One region of the Arthrobacter sp. 08Y14 genome, then DNA from elsewhere that is predicted to be linked to it. Evidence: riboswitches for the same ligand, from Rfam matches in the RefSeq annotation. Region 1 holds a riboswitch; each other region holds the start of a gene.

The links. A riboswitch is a leader RNA that binds a small molecule or an ion and turns the genes downstream of it on or off. The one in region 1 is predicted to bind S-adenosylmethionine.
Region 2: another riboswitch for S-adenosylmethionine. It lies ahead of CXR03_RS03010 (hypothetical protein); the one in region 1 lies ahead of CXR03_RS06470 (LLM class flavin-dependent oxidoreductase).
Region 3: another riboswitch for S-adenosylmethionine. It lies ahead of CXR03_RS15030 (bifunctional o-acetylhomoserine/o-acetylserine sulfhydrylase); the one in region 1 lies ahead of CXR03_RS06470 (LLM class flavin-dependent oxidoreductase).

Annotation. Positions count from the first base shown of each region.
Region 1 is NZ_PJIX01000001.1:1,339,711-1,347,013, forward strand. It holds gene CXR03_RS06455 (aliphatic sulfonate ABC transporter substrate-binding protein) at 1-583, opposite strand, end outside; gene CXR03_RS06460 (ABC transporter ATP-binding protein) at 692-1,513, opposite strand; gene CXR03_RS06465 (hypothetical protein) at 1,744-2,778, opposite strand; SAM riboswitch class IV at 2,736-2,850, shown strand; gene CXR03_RS06470 (LLM class flavin-dependent oxidoreductase) at 2,886-4,307, shown strand; gene CXR03_RS06475 (alpha/beta fold hydrolase) at 4,434-5,051, shown strand; gene CXR03_RS06480 (CoA-binding protein) at 5,109-5,528, shown strand; gene CXR03_RS06485 (DUF1206 domain-containing protein) at 5,533-6,360, opposite strand; gene CXR03_RS06490 (MmcQ/YjbR family DNA-binding protein) at 6,475-6,861, shown strand; gene CXR03_RS06495 (DUF1990 family protein) at 6,858-7,303, shown strand, end outside.
Region 2 is NZ_PJIX01000001.1:639,807-647,109, forward strand. It holds gene paaZ (phenylacetic acid degradation bifunctional protein PaaZ) at 1-326, opposite strand, end outside; gene CXR03_RS02990 (SGNH/GDSL hydrolase family protein) at 600-1,673, shown strand; gene CXR03_RS02995 (ATP-dependent DNA ligase) at 1,691-2,770, opposite strand; gene CXR03_RS03000 (alpha/beta hydrolase) at 2,793-3,344, opposite strand; gene CXR03_RS03005 (LLM class flavin-dependent oxidoreductase) at 3,418-4,443, shown strand; SAM riboswitch class IV at 4,502-4,639, shown strand; gene CXR03_RS03010 (hypothetical protein) at 4,655-5,038, shown strand; gene CXR03_RS03015 (tyrosine-protein phosphatase) at 4,995-5,720, opposite strand; gene CXR03_RS03020 (3-hydroxyacyl-CoA dehydrogenase family protein) at 5,730-6,578, opposite strand; gene CXR03_RS03025 (enoyl-CoA hydratase/isomerase family protein) at 6,578-7,303, opposite strand, start outside.
Region 3 is NZ_PJIX01000003.1:580,658-587,960, forward strand. It holds gene CXR03_RS15005 (primase-like DNA-binding domain-containing protein) at 1-74, shown strand, start outside; gene CXR03_RS15010 (hypothetical protein) at 71-313, shown strand; gene CXR03_RS15015 (glycoside hydrolase family 2 protein) at 386-2,179, shown strand; gene CXR03_RS15020 (hypothetical protein) at 2,185-3,162, opposite strand; gene CXR03_RS15025 (VOC family protein) at 3,736-4,395, opposite strand; SAM riboswitch class IV at 4,564-4,679, shown strand; gene CXR03_RS15030 (bifunctional o-acetylhomoserine/o-acetylserine sulfhydrylase) at 4,751-6,067, shown strand; gene CXR03_RS15035 (homoserine O-acetyltransferase) at 6,157-7,236, shown strand; gene CXR03_RS15040 (SRPBCC domain-containing protein) at 7,293-7,303, shown strand, end outside.

The sequences.
Region 1 (7,303 bases):
TCCGGCCGTCCGCGTGCTGCAGTTGTTCCACGGTGACGTCATCCAGGCTCAGTCCGGCTTCGTCCAGGGCCTGGACCAGGAAGAAGTAGGGGTCGGTGCCCTTGGTGGCCGCTACGGACTTGCCTTTGAGGTCCGCCACGGAGGTGATGTCCGAGTCGGCGCCCACCGCCAGGGCCGCCCATTCCGGCTGGGAGAAAATGTCGATGGCCTTGATCGGGGATCCGTTGGCGCGGTGCAGCAGTGCTGCGGAGCCTGCGGTGGAACCGACGTCGACCGCCCCGGAGCGCAGGTTCTCATTGGCCTTGTTGGAGCCGGCCGACTGCACCCACTCCACCGTGACGCCGTCGTCGGCCAGAGCGGATTCCAGCCAGCCCTGGTCCTTGATGATCAGGCTGAGCGGGTTGTAGGTGGCGAAGTCGAGGGTGAGGGTTCCGCCGTCGGCTGCGCCCGCGTCGGCGGCGGCATCTGAATCCTCGCCTGCCACGCAACCGGTGAGCAGCAGGGAAGCTGCGGCGGCGGCTGCGGCCAGGGCCTTGAGCGCGGTGCGGGAAGCTGAGGGGGAATTGAGGGAACGGCTGTTCATGGGAATTCTTTCTGATGAGTTGGCTGCGAGGCATCGCGGTTCATGCGCAAAATGGGCGCAGAACGGCGGGGGTAGCGGCCCTTAAAGGGGTGACGCCGGGGAGGAGTTTTAGTGGCGGTCGACGCCGAGGCGGGCCAGGAGCTCGCCGCGCATTCGGGCCAGCTCGGCCGAGGCGCGGTTCCGCGGGCGCGGGCCGGGCACGGTGATGGTGTCCGTAATGGTGGCTCCGGCAACACCGGGCTCCCTGCCCAGGACGATGATGCGGTCTGCCAGCTGGAGGGCTTCATCCACGTCGTGGGTTACCAGCAGCACCGTGGTGGGGGTGGCCCGGTGAACCGAGAGCAGCAGGTCCTGCATCTTCAGCCGGGTCAGGGCATCCAGTGCACCGAACGGTTCATCCAGCAGGAGCACGCCGGGCGTGCGGGCCAGGGCCCGGGCAAGAGAGGCGCGCTGCGCCATGCCGCCGGAAACTGCCCGGGGACGGTGTTTGGCGAATGCGGCCAGTTCCACCAGCTCCAGCAGTTCGGCCACCTTGGCCTTGCCGTTCTTGGCGCTGATGCCCTTGGGCAGGCCCATGGCGATGTTGGCCTGCAGGGTTTGCCAGGGCAGCAGCCGCGGTTCCTGGAACGCGACGGCGCATCGGTCATCAATGCCGCGGACGGGTGTTCCGTTGATCCGGACTTCCCCGGTGGTTGGAGCGTCCAGGCCGGCTGCGGCCCGCAGGAGCGTGGACTTTCCGCAGCCGCTGGAGCCCAGGATGGCCAGGACTTCGCCGGCATGTACGTCAAAGGTGATGTCCCGCAGCACCTGGTGGGTTTCACCGCCCGAGCCGAAAGCGCGGCCAAGGGAGGAAAAGGAAACGGGAAGGGCGGAGCCGGCGGCGCGCGTTTGGGGCGGCGCGGCAGGGGACTGTGAAGCCAGAGCGGTCATGTTAACTCTCCATCGGTCCTGGCAGTAGCACCCTACGGATAACGCCTTGGGCCGGGAGGCCTCCTGCGGTGTTGTCCTCGCTATCGCCGTCCCTCAAGGAGGAGGTACGGCAACCAGGGTTGCTGCGGCTTCACTGATCCAGGTCTCTCAGCCGCTCGGGATGGTCAAGAGCAACTAAACGCGCGATTGCGGAAACCGGCAAGTCCCCCGCGTAATATTTCGACGCCCCGTCAGGAGCGCAGGCTCTGCAGCGCCGGATGCGCCGCCAGTCCGTGTTCGCCGTACAGGGCCCAGACCAGATACGCGATGGCCAGCGGTGCTTCGGGCCCGCCGATCAGGAGGGGCTCATAAGAATAGAACTCCAGTACCAGACTGCAGTTTTCAGGTTCCGGGTAGCAGGCGGAAATCTGCGAATAGGGAAAGCTGAGCCATCTTCCGTTCACCTGGGCAATAATCTTGCGGTCTGTCAGGAACATTTGCGTGTGTTGTTTTTCCCGCCATTGTTGAAGCGATACCGCCTGGGCTGCACGCCGCCGGGAACGATTGGCGAGAGCCGTCAGCCCAACACCTGCAAGGACAAAGGAAGGCCGGCCCCAGAAGAATCCGGACGTGTGAACATAAGTTCCGTTGAGGCCGTAAAAACGCGCATAATCGGCGTTTATGAAAAGGTGAACCGATTCCCCCGGTTCCAGCACAACTCCCCACACCTCTTGGGTTGGAGGGGCCTGCCCCCGGCGAAGCCCGTCCGTCAGAACCCGTGCCGCGGACCACGCTTCGTCATACGTCCGCTGTAAATCGGCCTGAGCCCTCTCGGCTTTATTGAGATGACCTCCGGAGCGGCGGTGGGCGCGGAATGTTCGGTGCCCGTTCTGAATGACCTTTATCAGCAGATAAATGCCCAGGAATATGCATCCGGCGAATAGGGCCAGCACTATGAGGCCCTTGGGGATGACGCCCAACGCGGAAGCGGCCACGGCATTCAGGACAAGCGGACCAAAGAACCAAACCACCGCAATTCCTGCCAAGGGCACTATCCAGCCGACGTGATTCTTCATGGGGGTGACCGTAGCGCTGCACGGGGGCGGGGGAAAGAGAAATTGCCGCTTGTGGACAAGTGCAGCAGGCAGGCCGGCGGATTCATGACCGCAGGTTAACGGCTGCGGTTCACACAGTGTCATGTATTTCCCCTGCCCGTCCGGGTATGCAAATACTGGTGGCGAAGGATCATGAGTCCCAACGAAAAGCTCTGGCTGGTTGGGCGGCAACCCTCTTTCCGTAGCGGGGTGCCCCAGATGAGGATCCGGCCGTGTCGCGTCCGCGAACGGCAAGTACGGCGCCCCAGCGGGTGCGTCCCGTCCCGAAGGATTTCCCTGTGTCCGAATCATCTTCCTCAACACATCAGAACAGCCGGCGGCAGATCCGGTTCAACGCCTTTGACATGAACTGCGTGGGCCATCAGTCTCCGGGACTGTGGCGCCATCCGCAGGACCAGTCCGCGAACTACACGGACCTCCGCTATTGGGCCAACCTGGCCCAAACCTGCGAGCGCGGATTGTTTGACGGCATCTTTATCGCAGACGTCCTGGGCACCTATGACGTGTATGGAAACTCCAACGAGGCCACACTGCGGCAGGGCACCCAGGTGCCGGTGAATGACCCGCTGCTTTTGGTCTCCGCCATGGCACTGGTCACCGAGAACCTCAGCTTCGGCATCACCGCGGGAACAGCCTATGAACACCCCTACCCCTTTGCGCGGCGCCTCTCCACCCTGGACCACCTCACCAACGGCCGGGTTGGCTGGAACGTGGTCACCGGCTACCTGCCCTCGGCGGCCCGCAACATGGGTGCCGAAGACCAGCTTGAGCACGACGAGCGCTACAACCACGCGGATGAATACCTCGAGGTGATCTACAAGCTGCTGGAAGGCTCCTGGGAGGATGACGCCGTCGTCCGGGACAAGGACAGCGGCATCTTCACCGACCCGGCGAAGGTGCATGACATCAACCATGAGGGCAAGTACTTCAAGGTTCCCGGCATCCATATCAGTGAGCCGTCACCGCAGCGCACTCCGGTGATCTTCCAGGCCGGCGCCTCGCCGCGGGGCATTGCCTTTGCGGCCGGCAATGCCGAGGCCGTCTTCGTGGGCGCGCCCACGAAGGAAAAGCTCAGGGCCACGGTCACCCGGATTCGTGATGCCGCCGAAGCTGCCGGCCGGGACCGCCACTCCATCCGGATCTACACGCTGCTGACCATCATCACCGCGGCAACATCAGAGGAAGCCGAAGCCAAGCATTTGGACTACCAGCGGTACGCCAGCGACGAGGGCGCCCTGGCCCTGATGTCCGGCTGGCTCGGCGTGGACCTGTCCACCTACAACCTGGACGAGCCGCTGGGCAATGTGCAGTCCAATGCGATCCAGTCTGCCTCGGACAACTTCCAAAAAGCGAAGGACGACGGCGAACCCTGGACGGTGCGCGACATCGCCGAATCCGCGGGGATCGGCGGGCTGGGTCCGCGGCTGGTGGGCTCGGGGTCCGACGTCGCCGAGGAGCTCATCCGGTGGGTGGAAGAGACCGATGTGGACGGCTTCAACCTGGCCTACGCCATTACCCCGGGTACCTTCGAGGACGTGGTGGAGTTTGTGGTGCCGGAGCTGCAGAAGCGCGGTGCCTACCGGACGGAATATACCCCGGGGACGCTGCGCCACAAGCTCTTCGGTGCCGGTGACAAGCTGCCCGAAAACCACCGCGGCGCGTCCTTCCGTCTGCAGCCGGCAGGGACTCCGGCACGCTGAGGGTTCCGCCGTCCGGCCGGAGGTTTGCGGGGCGGGTTCCGGGCGGGGCCATTGACCGGGGACCGACTGCCTCCTTACGTTTGAAGGGTCCGCGCAGTGAACCCCTTTAGCGAGCAGGAGTCCGCTATGGAACCCTCACCCAGCGCCACCGGCATGGCCCTTTCCGCCGACGGCACCCGCATCGCCTGGTCCCGGCAGGGCGGCGGTCCGCCCCTGGTGATCGTGGATCCGCTGACAGCTGACCGCAACAGTTCCAGTACCCGGGCCCTGGCGCAGCTGCTCTCCGAAAACCACACCGTCTACACGTATGACCGCCGCGGACTGGGTGAAAGCGACGTGGGGGAAGAGTACACGGCCGAGTCCGACGTTGATGACCTGCTGGCAGTGGTGCAGGTGGCCGGCGGAAGGGCTGACCTCTACGGGTTCGCGTCGGGTGCCTTCCTGGCGCTGCGCGCCGCCGAGGAATCCGCCGTCATCACGCGGGTTGTCGCGCTGGAGCCGACCCTGGCCCTGGACGAGGGTGAAGACGAGATGCTGGTGCTGCAGACGGAACTTGAGGGACTCGGCGGTGTGCAGGTGCCCGTGCTGGTGCTGGCAGGGAGCTCCAGCGGCAACGAAACGCAGGATCTGGCCCGGCGGGCCGCCGATGCCCTGGATGAAGGGGAGTTCCAGCTGCTGGAAGGCAACACGGCCAGCGTTCCGGAGACCGCCCTGGCCGATGCCATCGAATCTTTCCTGAGCTGAGGCAGGCAGTCGGGCGTAAGCTGGACCCCAATCCAGGAGCCCACCGAAGGACGGCAGATGCCACACGTCAATAAATCCGCAGTTGTCGAAGCACTTCTGACCAACAAGGGCGCCCGCTGGGCGGTGGTGGGCCTGTCCAACAATCCGCGCCGCACCGCCGTCGGCGTCTCCCGTTACGTCCAGGACCACCTTGGAATGGAAATCATCCCGGTGAGCCTGAAGGGAGACGATGTCCACGGCAACAAGGGCTACCGGCGGCTCAGCGAAATTCCCGGCCAGATCGACGTTGTTGACTGCTTCGTGAATTCCTCCCGTGTCGGGGACATCGTGGATCAGGCCATCGAGGCAGGCGCGAAGGCGGTGTGGCTCCAGCTGGGTGTCATTGACGAGGCGGCGGCGCAGCGGGCGGCCGACGCCGGGCTGGACGTGGTCATGGATACCTGTCCCGTCATCGAAGCTCCCCGGTTCGGTCTCTGACCCGTTACAGCTTGGCGAACCGGGCGCGCAGGATCCCGGTGTACAACCCGTAACAGATCATTCCCGCGCCCACGGCTCCCAGCGCCAGCACGCCGAAGGGCTGCTCGCGCAGGGCGTGGAGTGCGCCGTCGAGCCCGGTGGACTTCTCCGGGTCGGCCGTGAAAGCGGCCACCATCACCAGGATGCCCAGAATAGCCAGGGACACTCCCTTGGCGACAAAGCCCAGCGTGCCGGTAATGGTGACGGCGCGGTCCCAGATGCCCGCCGGAATCGCCGTCAAATCCTTGCGGAAACGTCCGGTGGCGCCCTTGAAAATGAAGTAGCCTCCGACCACGACGATGCCAAGTCCCACGAGACCGAGCAGGACGGCGCCCGCCGGCTGCGCCATCAGCTTGGCGCTCCAGCCTGCGGAACTCTCGCCGCTGTCCGTGCCGCCGCCCAGGGCAACGGTGCCGAAGGATACGCCGATGGCACCGTAGGTGATGGCCTGGGTGGCCGCGGAGCCTCGCACTTTCCAGGCGTCTTTGCCCTGCCGCCCGCGGCCGTCCAGCCAGACGCGCGATGCCTGAAACAGCGCGAGGGCGAGGCAGCCCAGGAAACAGATCCAGAGCAGAACCAGTCCGCCGGGCTGGGCAGCCAGGGCAGAGACGGCGCCGGAGGAATCCGCGCTGCCGCCGCTGCCGGCCGCAATCTGCAGGGCGATCACGCCGATCAGCAGGTGCAGCACTCCGCTGGCGACGTATCCCATGCGCGCGGCCCGTTCAAACCCCTTCGAATCCGCAGCTTTCTCCGCGGCCGAAGCGAGCCGGTCCCCATGTCCTGTTCCAGCCAAAACTGTCCTCCGTTAGGTGGGCACACGTGTGGGTGCGCGCCGGGTTGATGAGTTGTCCGCCCTCCATCCTGTCACTTGTGGCGCGGCCGCGGGGCGGCGGACTACGCTCGGATGATGGACGCGGCAGAGGTAAGGCGGTTGTGCCTGGGCTTCCCGGGCGCTTACGAGGACTTCCCTTTTGGTCCGGAATCGTCTGTGTTCAAGGTCCAGGCAACCGGTGGCAAGGCGAAAATGTTTGCCCTGTGTGCGCTGGGCGGTCTTCCGCTGACGATCAGCCTGAAGTGTGAGCCGGAGTTGGCCCGGCAGCTGCGGGCCGCACATCCGCAAATCAACGGTGCCTGGCACATGAACAAGACCCACTGGAATTCCGTGGTGCTGGATGACGGACTGGAGGACGGGCTGGTGCGCGATTTGGTGGAGGATTCCTATGATCTGGTGGTGGCCTCCCTTCCGGCACGGGACCGCGAGTCGCTGGCCTGGAAAGGGCTGGCGGGTGGATGAGCCGGGATCTGAGCTATGCGGAAAGCGGCTACACCCGCCGGCCCTTTCCGCAGCCGCTGACCGACCGGTGGCCTGAAGGCTACCGGCTGGTGCTGCGCCGGGAGAGTTTTGACATTCCGGATCCGGCGGCCGGGTACCTGCGGCTGGCCAACGGAATCCTGAACTGGGATTTGCACCGGAGAAGCGGGCTGCGGGTGGCGCCGGGTACGCCGCGTGCGGCGCCGGGAGTGGAAATGGCCTCAGGGATCGGCGCGGGACCGCTGCGCTACTATGCTCCCTGCCGGGTTTTGTGGGCTGATGAGCCCGCAGTGGACGACGACGGCGCCCCGGTTCCGGGGCAGCGGGCCGGCTTCGGCTACGGAACCCTTCGCGGGCATCCGGAACGGGGCGAAGAGGGTTTCTACGCTGAACTGGACGGCGACGGAAAGCTCATCTTCCGCAT
Region 2 (7,303 bases), 700 kb from region 1:
GAGTCGGTGCGGGTGGCGCCGCTGCGGGCCGACACCTCATAGAGTTCATCCCGGTGGGCGTTGAGGTAGGTGGCCAGCTCCTTGAGCTTGAGGGCACGCTGGTGGAAGGTCAGCTGCTGCAGGCCCTTCCGGCCAACCGTGCGGGCGTGCTCGACGGCGGCAGCCAGGTCCAGCCCCGCCGTACTGACCAGGGCCAGTGTTTCCCCTGTGCTGGCATCGCGGACTTCCGCCGGGTCTGCGGCCGTGAGCTCAGAGCGGTCCGGAATCCACCAGGAATCCCGAACGTAGCTGGGCACTACCCGGACGTCTATGGCTGTGGAGGTCATCGTTGACTGGCCCTTTCGAAAGCATTGATGGGACCTGCGGTACGGTCCCGTCCGTGCCTAGGTCCAGCGGCAGGCCGGCAGGCCACCGCGGGATAACTGACCGGACGTTCAGTAATAGGATTTAGCCTACAGCAGGATGTGGCGCAGCACACCCTGCCGGGTTGGGGCACCGGAAATCTACCCGTTCTGCGCGCCGGAGCCATGCCCACGGTGTTCTGCGGAGATTGTTCAGGACTACGTTGGAGCGCACATCCGCATCCACTGAGGAGCATCATGTACGAGTTTCATTCTCCGACTACGGTTTTGCCCCGGTTCTCCGCGTCCTCCGGGTCACCGGGGAACTCCAAATCGGCGGGCCGGCTCCGGCGCACCGGTCTGGTTGGTGCCCTCCTGCTGGGGCTGACCGGAGCCCTTGCCGGCGCGGTGACCGCCGCGCCGGCTTCGGCTGCGGAAACGGTGTCCGGCTCCGGCACCGATGCCCGGGCGGACGGCAGCCACCGGGGCGGATATGGAAAGGGGCACGGGAACGGCCACGGCAAAGGCCACGGCGGCGGCCACGGCCGGGACAAAACGGTTGACTATGTAGCGTTTGGGGACTCCTACGCTTCAGGATTCGGCGGCGGGCCGCTGCTGGATGCCTGCCGCCGCACGGCCCAGGGCTATCCGACCCTGCTGGACGCCCTGCCGCGCGTGGAGCTGGACAGCGATCAGTCCTGCGCCGGCGCCACGGCACTGACCACCGATCCGGCCCCGCCCGCAGGCCCCGTGGACCTGCCGGAGCAGATCTCCACCGCCGTCTCAGCCAACCTGCTGAACCGGCAGACCGATCTGGTCACGGTCACCATTAGCGGCAATGACGTGCAGTTCGGCTCAGTGGTGGCTGCCTGCGCCGGACCCGTGCTGCCGGAAACCTGCGCCCCCGCAGTGGCGGCGGCACAGGCGTACGCGGAGACCGCCGTCGTTGCCCAGCTGCAGGCCAGCTTTGCGCAGATCCGCCAGGCGGCACCGCGGGCGGAACTGGTGGTGGCCGGTTATCCGCACCTGTTCGAGGCCGCTGCGCCGGGAATCCTCAGCGTAGAGGCGCAGAACCTGTTCAACGCCGGAACAGACGCGCTCAACGCCGTCGTTGCCGGTCAGGTGGGCGACGGCACCTTCGTGGACGTGACCGAAGCCTTCGCCGGCCACGGCATCGGTTCACCGGACCCCTGGATCCTTGCGGACGGCCCCTTTGCCCTGCATCCCACGGCCACCGGATACAGCGAGGGCTACTTCGCCGCCATTACCGCCGCAGTGGACGTGGAGCGGCTGGCCCAGGGAGGCAAGGGGCACTGTCGCGGACGCGGCTGACTGAGCGGCAGGCTGAACTACGTCCCGGCCGGCGCGGTCAGCACTTCCGCCAGGTCAAACTTCACCGGCTCCTCCAACTGGCTGTAGGTGCACGAGTCCGGGGAGCGGTCCGGCCGCCAGCGCAGAAACTGGGCGGTGTGCCGGAACCGCTCCCCCTCCATGTGGTCATATTTGACCTCCACCACGCGCTCGGGCCGCAGCGGCACAAAGGACAGGTCCTTGCCGCCGCTCCAGCGGCTGCCCTCGGAGTTGCGGGGCGTGCGCGTTCCGGCGTCCTGTTTGTCGGCGGTCCACGGGTGGTCTGCCGAATCCGACACCAGCGGCTGCAGTTCAGCAAACAGTTCACGCCGGCGGGCCATGCTGAACGCGCCGGCCACCCCCACGTTGGTGAGTTCGCCGTCGTCGTTGTAGAGGCCGAGCAGGAGCGAGCCAACGGCGTCCGGCCCGGATTTGTGCACCCGGAAGCCGGCCAGCACGCAGTCAGCGGTCCGCTCGTGCTTGTACTTCGCCATGGTGCGCTTGCCCGGCTGGTAGGGATCCGTCAGGGGTTTGGCCACGATGCCGTCCAGGCCGGCACCCTCGAACTCGCTGAACCAGCGCTGCGCGGTGCCTGGATCGGTGGTGCGACTGGTCAGATAAACGGGTGCGGCGGCGTGGGCAAGCGCGGCTTCCAGTGCGCTTCGGCGCTCCGCGTACGGCCGGTCCAGGAAACCGGTGTCATCCAGCGCCAGCAGGTCAAAGGCAACAAAAGCCGCCGGTGTTTGTTCGGCCAGCAGTTTCACCCTGCTGGCCGCCGGATGGATGCGCTGCTGCAGGACTTCAAAGTCCAGCCGCTTCCCGGAACCGTTGATCAGGATAATTTCGCCGTCCACCACGCAGCGCTGCGGAAGGTTGGCCTTGAGCGCGTCCACCAGTTCCGGAAAGTACCGGGTCATCGGCTTTTCGTTGCGGCTGCCGATTTCCAGCTCATCACCGTCCCGGAAAATGATGGAGCGGAAACCGTCCCACTTGGGCTCGTAGGAGTAGTCCCCCTCGGGCAGTGCAGTCACGGCTTTGGCCAGCATGGGGGCTACGGGCGGCATTACCGGAAGTTTCATGGACCCCATTCTTACCCGGTTTTCAGCCGAGGGGAATGGAAACGCCCAGCCCTGCGGCAAACGCGGTCAGCAGGTCCCGGCCCTGCTGCCAGTTCCCGATGCCGCTTTCATCATTGATGTGGGTCAGTGCTCCGGCGTCGATCACGGGGACACCCCAGGCCTGGGCCAGCAGCCGTGCTCCGGGGAGGGTGCAGTAGGGATCGTTTTCGCTGGCAACCATCAGTCCGGGCACCGGAAGCGGCTCCAACCGCGGGTCCCGGAAAGATCCGGCAGTGTCCGGGAAGGCCGGCTCGGCCGGATCCGGCGGGGCTACCAGCAGCACGCCCCGGGCGCGTTTCGGGTTGCGCAGCAGCCATTCGGCGGAGGCCAGGCAGCCCAGGCTGTGGGCCACGAGGATGGTGTCACCGCCGCGGGAGCCGGCGGCGTCGTCGAGCGCGTCCATCCAGTTCTCCAGGTTCGGGTCATCCCACGACGACGGCGAAATCCGGGACACGTCCGCGGCACCGTCCTGCCACCGGCTTTGCCAGTGCTCATCATTGGAACCGCCGATCCCCGGGACCATGGTCAGGTGCATGCTGTTCGCCTCTCATCCTGTGGTGCCGGGGAGCCGGCAGCCGGGAATATCTGCTCGGAAACCGGTGCTGTCAATGAACATGAAGAAGATCGGTTTCCTGTCCTTTGGACATTACCGCGACGTGCAGGGTTCCTTTGTCCGCACCGCCCGTGACGCCCTGCTGCAGACCGTTGAAACGGCGGTGGCAGCCGAGGAAGTTGGCATTGACGGAGCCTTCCTTCGGGTCCACCACTTCGCCCCGCAGTTCGCTGCGCCGTTCCCCCTGCTGTCCGCCATGGCCGCACGGACTCACCGGCTTGAACTGGGCACGGCGGTGATCGATATGCGCTACGAAAATCCGCTGTACATGGCCGAAGAAGCGGCGGCCACGGATCTGATCAGCGGCGGCAGGCTTCAGCTGGGCCTGAGCCGAGGTTCACCCGAGCCCGCGCTGCGCGGCTATGAGGCATTTGGCTACGTTCCCACCGGGGACAGCACCGATGCGGATGAGGCCCGCAAGCACACACTGGTGTTCCGGGCGGCGATTGCCGGCGCAGGCCTGGCGAACGCGGATCCGATGATGACCGGCAGTTCCGACGCGCTGGCCATCGATCCGCAGTCCCCCGGCCTCGCAGAACGGATCTGGTGGGGTTCCGGAACCCGGGCGACGGCCAAGTGGACCGGCGAACAGGGCATGAACCTGATGAGCTCCACCCTGCTGACGGAGGATACCGGAGTTCCCTTCGATGAGCTCCAGGCCGAGCAGATTGCGGTGTTCCGCAAGGCCTGGGCCGATGCGGGACATGAGGGGACTGCGCGGGTGTCCGTCAGCCGCAGCGTCATTCCGCTGGTGACCGACACCGACCGCCGGTATTTTGGGCTGCGCGCCCAAGCCGAGGGACGCGACCAGGTGGGGCGGCTCGACGGCGGTCTGGCCCGGTTCGGCAAGAGCTACATTGGCGAACCTGATGTCATTGCCGCCCAGCTTGCCGCGGACGCCGCGGTTCAGGCTGCGGACACGCTTCTGGTGACGGTGCCCAACCAGCTGGGCGTGGACTACAACGTGCAGCTGCTGGAGAACATCGTGAAGCATGTCGCGCCGGCGGCCGGCTGGCGCTGATGCCTCCGGCACGGCGGCGGTTCCCGGCTGTCACCGGCATGCGCTATGGTGGTGTCAGCTTCACGAGAGGTGGCCAACGCCCGGAGGAATCCGGGTCCGTAAAAGCTCCGACTGGCCTCACACCAACCCCATTGTTCGGCGGGTGGTTCGGATGACGAAGCGGCCCGCGGCCAACCGGTGCGGGCAAGGACAAACCGTAAAGGAACACACTGTGAGTATCTCCAGTGGCGCCCGCTGCATCAGCTACACCCCCGGCCACAACGTCCACCTCATTCACGGCAAGCGCCTGGCTGTTTACGATGACTGGGTGGATGCCCAGGCCTACGTCGATCTCGATCTGGACCTGATCCAGTTGGTCGTGGACGGCGAGCAGCAGCTGATGTGGTTCCACGACCTGCCTTCCCTGTCGCAGGCGCTGGCCCATTCCAACGGCCAGGTACAGTGGTGCGCACGCTATTCGTCGCTGCTGGTGCCCGGAGGCTTTGACAGCCCCGCACGGCGCTCTTTTTTCTACTTGGCGACGCCGGAAAGGGTCCATCCCTGTAAACAGCTCAACGCAAACGACTCCGAAGACGCCCAAGCTCAGCGGGGCTAAGCCCAGCTGAGCGCAGGTACTGTTCCGCGTCCAGCCCGTCCAGGGCGCGGAGCAGTTCCCGCCGTCCGTCGGCCACCCGCGCGTCTTCCTGCTCGGAGGTCAGCGGCTTTTCCCTCGGATGCACCTGCGTGGCGTGGAAGGCATTAATGCCGCGGACCGCCTCCTCATAGTCGTCGGCAATGGCCTCCGGTGATGCCCCGGCCAGCTGGAGCAGCAGCATGGCGACGAGCCCGGTGCGGTCCCGGCCGGCGGAGCAGTGGATCACCACCGCGCCGTCGTCGGCGTCTGCCAGGGCCTGAACGACGGCGGCGATCTTCTCCGGCCAGCGGCGCAGGTTCTCCCGGTACCACTTGGGCGAGTCCATGTACGGGCCGCACAAAGCGGTGAAGTCGGGATCGTTCGCTTCCTGGGTGGGCCGGGTCAGGAACGTGATGCCTGCGGCGGCGTCGGGGCTCACTTCCGGGTCGGTGTCCCGGCGGCCCTGCTCCACGTCGTTGCGGAGGTCGATGACGGTGCGGACGCCGGCGTCGCGGGCCTGCGCCCAGCCCCGCCCGGTGAGCCATTCGGACCGGCCCATCCGGAAGATCCGGCCGGGTGCCACGGAGCCGCCGCCGGCAACCGGGATGCCGCCCAGGTCACGGGCATTCGCCGCGCCTTCCCACTCCACATCCCGGTTGCCCATCACGCCCTTCTAGGACCAGTCGAAGAAGCCCTTGCCGGACTTCCGGCCGAGCTCGCCGCGCGCCACCTTGTCGCGGAGGATCTGCGGCGGTTCAAACCGCGGACCAAGGGTTTCGGCAAGATACTCGGCAATGCCCAGGCGCACGTCCAGACCCACAATGTCGGTGGTCCGCAGCGGACCTGTGGGGTGCTTGTAGCCCAGGACCATGGCGGCATCGATATCCTCTGCCGTGGCCACGCCCTCCTCCACCATGCGCATGGCTTCCAACGCGATGGCCACTCCCAGCCGGGAGCTGGCAAAGCCGGGGGCATCGTTCACGACGACGGGCGTCTTGCCGAGGTCCTGGGCCCAGGCGGCGGCGGCTTCGGCCAGCTCCCCGGAGGTCTGTTTGCCCAGCACCACCTCGATCAGGGTGGAGGCGGGCACCGGGTTGAAAAAGTGCAGCCCGCAAAACCGCTCCGGGCGCTGCAGCTTTTCCGCCAGGCCGGAGACGGACAGTGAAGACGTGTTGGACGCCAGCCAAGCCTCGGATCCCAGCTGCTCCTCGACCGCAACCAGGGCTGCTGCCTTCAGTCCGAAATCCTCCGGCACTGCCTCCACCACCAACCCGGCACCGGAGAACGCCGCATAGTTCGTGGAAACGGACAGCCGCGCGGTCAGGTCGGCCAGGCTTTCGGAAACGGTGCCGCGCTCGACGCTCTTGGCCAATGCGCCGGCGACGCGGTCATAAGCGGCGGAGGCGGCGTCGTCGTCGCGCTCCACCACCACTACTGTTGCTCCGGCCGTGCAGAAAGCGTGGGCAATGCCCGCGCCCATCCGTCCGCCGCCGAGCACTCCTACCGTCGAGGGAACTGCCATTACTTTTTCTTCCTCTCAAGGAATGCTGACATGCGGTCAAACTTGGCCTGCGATTCAAACAGAATCCCCTGCGCCAAATTGTCGATGGCGGGGTGGGCGTCCGCCGGGGCTGCGAACACGGTTTTGGTGAGCCGGACGGCCAGCGGGTCCTGGCGGGCGATCCGGTCCGCCAGCGCGTGCGCGGTGGCCAGCAGGTCTTCCGGTTCGGCGAGCTCGGTGACCAGGTGCGCGGCCAGCGCTTCCTCGGCGTTCAGCACCCGTCCGGCCAGCAGGATCTCCTTGGCCAGCGGTTCGCCCACCAGTTCCTTCAGGCGCCAGCTGGCGCCGGCGGCTGCCAGGATCCCCAGCGAGGTTTCCGGATTGCCGATCTTGACGCGGGGTGTTCCAATCCGGAAGTCCGCCGCGAAGGCCAGCTCCGCCCCGCCGCCCAGGGCGTAGCCGTCCAATGCCGCAATGACGGGCATCGGCAGTTTGGCGATCCGGGCAAACACGGTGGAGTTGATGCCTCGCAGGGCGTCGTCGCGGCGGCGTTCGCGCAGCTGGGCAATGTCCGCGCCGGAGGCAAACACCCCGTTGCTTCCAGCAAGGATGAGGGTCCGGGGGTTCTCTTCCAAGTCCGCGCAGAGCAAGTGCAGCTCTTCGACCATGGCGGCGTCGATGGCGTTGCGGACCTCGGGCCGATTGAGGACGGCGGTGACGCGCCCGTTCCCCTCGGTGATCTGCAG
Region 3 (7,303 bases), on a different contig from region 1:
TCCCCATCCAGTACATTCTGGAGACTGATAAGGCTCCGGGTCCCAACAGCGTGCTGGGGACACTTCCGGCGTGATGCCCGCTAACCCCGTACCCGTGGAGAGAAACTGCAGCACTATCGTTGAGGCACTGAAGCTGGCCGTGCAGGACGTAGCTGAAGAAGCTACGCTGATCGGTGTCGAACTCGTCTCCGAGCAGCTGGAACAGGGCATCCGGCGGTATTGGGGCACAGATCATGGCATTGGTTCCGATGAACTGCTCGCGACTGCACGGGACATCATCGCGGCGAGGCAGCGTTCAGGCCGCGCCCGCTGAAGGTGCCGCAGGAGTTGGACAACGCCGCCGGTGATGCCCGCCCGGAACGCTGATCAAGGAGCACACCCGCCTGTGACACTGACAACCCCGTGGGGAGCGGACCTGGATCCGGAATCCGTTCTGCAGGAATATCCCCGTCCGCAGCTTGTCCGCGACAGTTGCCTGAACCTCAACGGGTATTGGGAGTACGCCATTACCTCTACCCAGCGGAACCAGCCGCCAGCCGAGGGTGACTGGGACGGCCGGATCCTCGTACCGTTCTCACCCGAGGCACCGCTGTCCGGGGTGAACCGGCAACTCCAGCCCCAGCAGTTCCTTTGGTACCGGCGCATGGTCCGGCTGCCCGAGGGTTTTGCCGGCGAGCGCGTGCTGCTGCACTTCGGCGCGGTGGACCAAAGCTGCACGGTTACGGTGAACGGCGCGGACGTGGGCGGGCACGACGGCGGCTACCTGCCGTTTTCCCTGGATGTCACGGACGCGCTGGTGCCCGGTGCAGAGCAGGAAATCGTGGTGCGGGTCCGGGACATCAGCGACACGGGCTACCACAGCCGCGGCAAGCAGACCCTGGACCGCGGCGGCATTTGGTACACCGCTCAGTCCGGCATCTGGCAGACGGTGTGGCTGGAGTCCGTGCCGAGGACGAGCATCTCGCAGCTGGTCCTGGTGCCGGATCTGGAATCCGTCTCGGTGACTGTGCTGCTGGACGCCGAGAACGACGACGGCGGCGAACTGTCAGCAGCGATCACTTTGTCCGCCGACGGACGCACTGTTGCGGACGCCGTCGTCGTTCCCGGGGAAGCCGTCAACATCCCGGTGCCGGATCCGCACCTGTGGACCCCCGAGGACCCGTTCCTGTATGACCTGGACGTGCGGCTGCTTTCGGGGGGCCGGGAGATCGACAAGGTCCGCAGCTACACCGGGCTGCGGACCTTTGGGACGGGACCGGATGCATCCGGTCATACCCGGCTCCTGCTCAACGGCACACCGTACTTCCACGCCGGGCTGCTGGATCAGGGGTACTGGCCGGACGGACTGTACACGGCGCCGTCGGATGCCGCTCTGGTGTACGACATCCAAACCGCCAAGGATTTAGGTTTCACCATGCTGCGCAAGCACATCAAGGTGGAACCGCTGCGGTGGTACTACCACTGCGACCGCCTCGGCATGCTGGTGTGGCAGGACCTGGTCAGCGGCGGCCGTTCCTATCGGCACTCAGTGGTGACGGCTCCGGCAGTGGGGCTGCCCCACCGTGATGACAGCGACCACGCTGCGTTCGGGCGTGCTGATGAAGCGGGCCGGGACGAGTTCCTGACGGAGCTGCGTGACACCGTGAACCTGCTGCGTAACAGCACCTCGCTGGCAGTGTGGGTTCCGTTTAACGAAGGCTGGGGCCAGTTTGACGCGAACGCCGTCACCGACCTGCTGGGCTCGCTGGATCCGACCCGCAGCATCGACCATGCCAGCGGCTGGCATGACCAAGGCGGGGGAGACCTAAAGAGCGTGCACGTGTACTTTGTTCCGTTTGTGCTCCGGAAGGGCTGGCTGCGGGACGGGCGCGCCGTCGTCCTGTCCGAGTACGGCGGCTACAGCCTGCGCGTTCCGGGCCACACATTCAATGAGAAGGAGTTCGGCTACCGGAAATTCAAGACGCCGGAGGCCCTGCGGCGGGCATGGATTAAGCTGCACCGGCAGCAGATTGAGCCGGCGGTGGCTCAGGGCCTGGCTGCGACCGTGTACACGCAGCTGACCGATGTGGAGGACGAAGTGAACGGGCTGCTCAGCTATGACCGGCGCGTGGTGAAGATCGATGCCGACACGGTGCGGGAGACCAATGCCGGGCTGGCCCGCGCGGCGGGGGCCTCCTGACCGTTTCAGCGGCGGCGGCGTTGCCTGGGCAGCCCGGCTCGAAGCAACATGCTCACCAGCCCGTCCGGATCGTTCCGGGGTTTGATGAGGTCGGCCCAGGACCAGCGGACAAACCCAACGCCGGTCGCCCGAATTGCATCTTCCCGCCGCTTCTCGAGGATGAGGGCTTCCCGGGAAGCCGTGCCAACCTGTCGGTTGGCGCCGGGGCTTTGGCTTGATGCCGCGGTTCCGTATTTCACCGCTCCGTCGAACTCGCCGACCAGCGCGTAGTCCTTCCAGAAAAAGTCGGTTCTTCCAATGAATTGTCCGCCGGCAGACCGGAACTCATATTGGAGCTCCGGCGGCGGAAATCCGTACAGGTGCAAAACGGCACGGGAATAGGACTCGCCGGGGGATTCGGAACGGCTGTCCGCGAAGGAGATTACGCTTCTCGCCCTGGTGCGTTTGACCTCGTCCGGAAGGTTTTCGCAAAGGATCAGCAGGGCATCCTTCTCCAAAGCGGGAAGGCTGCGTGCCGCATCCGGACGCAGAACGTGGTCCATGGCGGGAACAGCACGCTCGAAGCGCAGCCGAGCGGCCATGTCGAGGACTGTTTGAGCACGTGAGGTGAGGGTAAGGCCGTCCCTTGTCGTGGTCGGTTCGAGTAATCTCCGAGGTGTCCAGCGGAGACTGCCGCGGCGCCTTCCATGCGAAGTGCCCGGTGCCAGCAGCAGGATTTCAGAGGTTCTGCCGATGACCGGTAAACCCCAGATGACGGCGGCCGACTGCTGGATCAGGATCCGAGGTGCCTGTGCCTGATCCACGGCAGCGGTAATCGAGGCACGGTCCCGGTCCCACTGCGGCATCTTCTGCCACTGGGCGGCTTCGATGTAGACCCCTGCCCGCACCCGGACCAGCTCGCCCGCCTGACATCTCCGGGCCAGGGAACGTCTGCCGGAGCCGTCGCGATCGGCGTCGGCTGCATAAAGAAACTCCGGATCCATGAGACAAGCGTGAATCCTGGGCTTGCTTCACTAGATGGACCGGGAGCGGTCTGTGGATAAAAACCCCGCCTGAGGGAAGACCGCCACTTTGGGCAGGCGCATCCGGATTGGGAATTTGCTGCCGGTGCGGACCGGCAGTGATTTCCCGAAAGGTGCGCGGATGCCCAAAACGGCAGCGGTTCAGGGGTCCGGCCCGCCCAAAAGGTGCGCGGATGCCCACAGCGGCAGCGATTCAGGGTCCGGCCCGCCCAAAAGGTGCGCGGATGCCCAAAGCGGCAGCGGCTCAGGGGTCCGGCTCGCCCAGAAAGTGCGCGGATGCCCAAAGCGGCAGCGGTTCAGGGTCCAGCCCGCCCGAAAGGTGCGCGGATGCCCACAGCGGCAGCATTTACCCAACTGGTTCCGCCGCCGGCGGGAAAGGCGACCACTTTGGGCAGGCGCATCCGGATTGGGATTCTGCTGCCGGTGCGGACCGGCAGCGATTTCCCGAAAGGTGCGCGGATGCCCAAAGCGGCAGCGGATCAGGGGTCCGGCCCGCCCAGAAAGGTGCGCGGATCCCCCAAAGCGGCAGCAGAACTAGATCTCGACGAGGCCCTTGGCCGTGTTGAACGTGACGGACATGATGCCGGGAGTTCCCTTGGGGGAAATCCACGTGACGCCCACGTTCTCCAGCGGTTCCTCGGCCGGGGTGCCCAGCCACTGCGCCACACGGTCAGCGGAGCCGGCAATGGTCAGCGAGTCCAGCTTCACGGCACCGGGCATGCCGGGCAGGGCAGCCGAGGGGTGCAGTTCCTCGGTTCCGTCATCCCAGCGCAGCATGTACGGCACCTGGGGGTCGGCGATCAGGCCGTTGATGCCGATCTGCCGCCAGGTCAGTTCCTGGCCGTCGGGGAACTTCCGGTTACCCGGAACGGAGAGCCGTCCAAGCCGTTCTTCAAAGGGGGTGAGGTCATCCACAGCCACGCACCAGCCCATCCAGCCGCCGCCGCACTCCGAGCGCTGGCGCACTGCCTGGCCGAAGGGAGCCTTGTCCGAGGCCGGGTGGTTGAGGGCTTCCACCACCTCGACGTACTGATGGTTGGCCAGGGGAAGGATCATGTTCCGCGTACCAAAACGCGGATGGACGCCGCCCTTGACGAAGTCCGCTCCCAGAGCGTCTGCGATCCTCTCTGTCGTGGCCAAAAGACCGTCGGATTCACTGGCATAAGATACATGGTCCAAGCGCATGCGGCCCATAATGGCACGTTGTGACCCGCGTCTCGACTTAGGGCCACCTAAGGCGCCGAAGACGCTTTCCCCGCAGCCGCCGGGAAAAGGTACGCGCCCATCCGTGCCGCCGACGCCCGGGAAATGATCCGTCACACTCCTTGCAGGCGCCGGACTTATCCGTTTTCATAGGGGATAGGTCATGAGTGCCAGCAGATAGCCCCGGCTTGCTGGCCGGCAACCCTCCAACCGCGGTGGGGTGCCCCGGGTGAAGACCTGGCCCTGCCTCAACGGATGCAGGGCAAGCGCGGGTCCCACGTGGCTGCCGGTTACCTTGTTCCGGCCGGAAGTCTCTGTGCGGCCCTTAGGTTATGGGAGCTAAGCAGTGTCAGAAAACTGGTCCTTTGAAACCCGTTCCATCCATGCCGGCCAGGAGCCCGACGCCGTTACCGGCGCCCGCGCCCTGCCTATTTACCAGACATCGTCCTTTGTCTTTCCCAGTGCGGAAGCAGCAGCCAACCGGTTCGCCTTGGCTGAGCTTGCCCCCATCTACACCCGCATCGGCAACCCCACCCAGGAAGCGGTGGAAAACCGGATCGCTTCCCTTGAAGGCGGGATCGGGGCACTGCTGCTCGCCTCCGGGCAGGCCGCGGAAACCTTCGCCATCCTCAACGTGGCCGAAGCCGGGGACCACATCGTTGCCAGCCCCAGCCTTTACGGCGGAACGTACAACCTGTTCAAGCACACGCTGAAGAAGTTCGGCATCACCACAACGTTCGTGGCCGATCCGGACAATCTGGAGCAGTGGCGGGCGGCGGTGCAGCCCAACACCAAGGCCTTCTTCGGCGAGGTGGTCTCCAACCCCCGCCAGGACGTGCTGGACATCGAGGGCATCAGTGCGGTGGCGCATGAGGCCGGCATTCCCCTGATCGTGGACAACACGCTCTCCACCCCGTACCTGATCCGGCCCATCGAGTGGGGCGCGGACATTGTGGTGCACTCGGCCACCAAGTACCTCGGCGGGCACGGTACCGCCATTGCGGGCGTCATCGTGGATTCGGGCAACTTTGACTTCGGTGCCGATCCGGAGAAATTCCCCGGCTTCAACACCCCGGATGAGAGCTACAACGGGCTCGTCTATGCCCGTGACCTGGGTGCCAGCGGCATTCTGGGTGCCAACCTCGCCTACATCCTCAAGGCGCGGGTCCAGCTGCTCCGCGATCTTGGCTCCTCCGTGTCCCCGTTCAACGCGTTCCTCATTGCCCAGGGCCTGGAAACCCTGAGCCTGCGCATGGAGCGGCACGTGAGCAACGCCGTCGCGGTGGCCAACTGGCTGGAAGGGCACGACGACGTCGTCTCCGTCGCCTATGCGGGCCTGGAATCCAGCCCGTGGTTCGAGCGCGGACGCCATTACGGGCCGCGCGGAACGGGCGCCATTGTCTCCTTCGAGATCAACGGCGGCATCGACGCCGGCAAGCGGTTCGTGGATGCCCTGGACCTGCACTCCCATGTGGCGAACGTGGGCGACGTGCGCTCCCTGGTCATTCATCCGGCGTCGACCACCCACAGCCAGCTGGGGGCCGAGGCGCAGCTGGCAGCGGGAGTCAGCCCCGGGCTGGTCCGGCTGTCCGTAGGCATTGAGCACATTGACGACATTATTGCGGACCTCGACGCCGGGTTCCGGGCAGCCAAGGGAGCGTAGCGGGCAGCGTGACACTTCCTTCTACCTCAAACGCTGCCGGAACCGCCGGCGGTACCGTACCGCAGCACTCCGCCCCCGCCGGGGACGGGGTGCTGCGGCATGCGCGCATCGGCAGCCTGCATCTGGAAACAGGAGGCTACCTGCCGGACGTTTCCCTTGCCTACGAGACGTGGGGGACCCTCAACGCGGATGCAAACAATGCCGTGCTGGTGGCCCACGCCCTCACCGGCAGCACCCATGTGGCCAGGGGCAGCAGCGGCGAGGACGGCTGGTGGGACGCACTGGTGGGTCCGGGCAAGACGGTGGACACTGACCGGTACTTTGTCGTCTGCATCAACATGCTCGGCGGCTGCTACGGATCCTCCGGACCATCGTCGCCGGATCCGCAGGGGCTCCCCTGGGGGTCGCGGTTTCCCTTTGTCACGATCCGGGACTCCGTTCGCGCCGAGGCGCGCCTGGCCGACCAGCTGGGAATCCGCGTCTGGCACACCGTGCTCGGCGGTTCCCTGGGCGGCGCCCGTGCCCTGGAATGGGCCGCCACCGAGCCCGGCCGAGTGCAGCGCTGCGCCGTCATTGCGTGCACCGCTGCCAGTTCCGCGGAGCAAATTGCCTTTGGCCAGGCGCAGCTGGAAGCCATCCGCCTGGATCCGGATTTCAACGGCGGCGACTATTACAACGGCAGGGCTCCCGTTGCCGGTCTTGGCCTCGCCCGCCGGATCGCCCACATTACCTACCGCTCCGAAGCTGAGTTGGAGTACCGCTTTGGCAACGGAGCGCAGCTGCAGGAGGACCCGCTGGGGTCCGCGCTGCCGGCGGCACGCGGGCGTTATGCGGTGGAGAGCTACCTGGACCATCAGGCGCGGAAGCTCGCAGACCGGTTCGACGCCAACAGCTACCTGCTGCTGACCGAGGCCCTGATGAGCCACGATGTGGCCCGCGGCCGCGGATCGGTGCGCCAGGCGCTGGCCAACGCCGGTGCCGAATTCTTCATAGCCGCCGTGGATTCGGACCGGCTCTACCTTCCGCAGCACTCCTACGAACTGGCAGCGGCTCTGCCCCGGAAGACCGGTGTGCACATGATCAGTGCGCCGATCGGCCACGACGGGTTCCTCACCGACGTTGAACAGATCGGCGTTCCGCTGCGGGACCGGTTCTTCGGAGCGCCCTAGCGGCGGCGGGGTGCCTACCCTTGCGAAGGCCGCCTGAACGTGGAAGAAACAACCCCATGGGTGATTC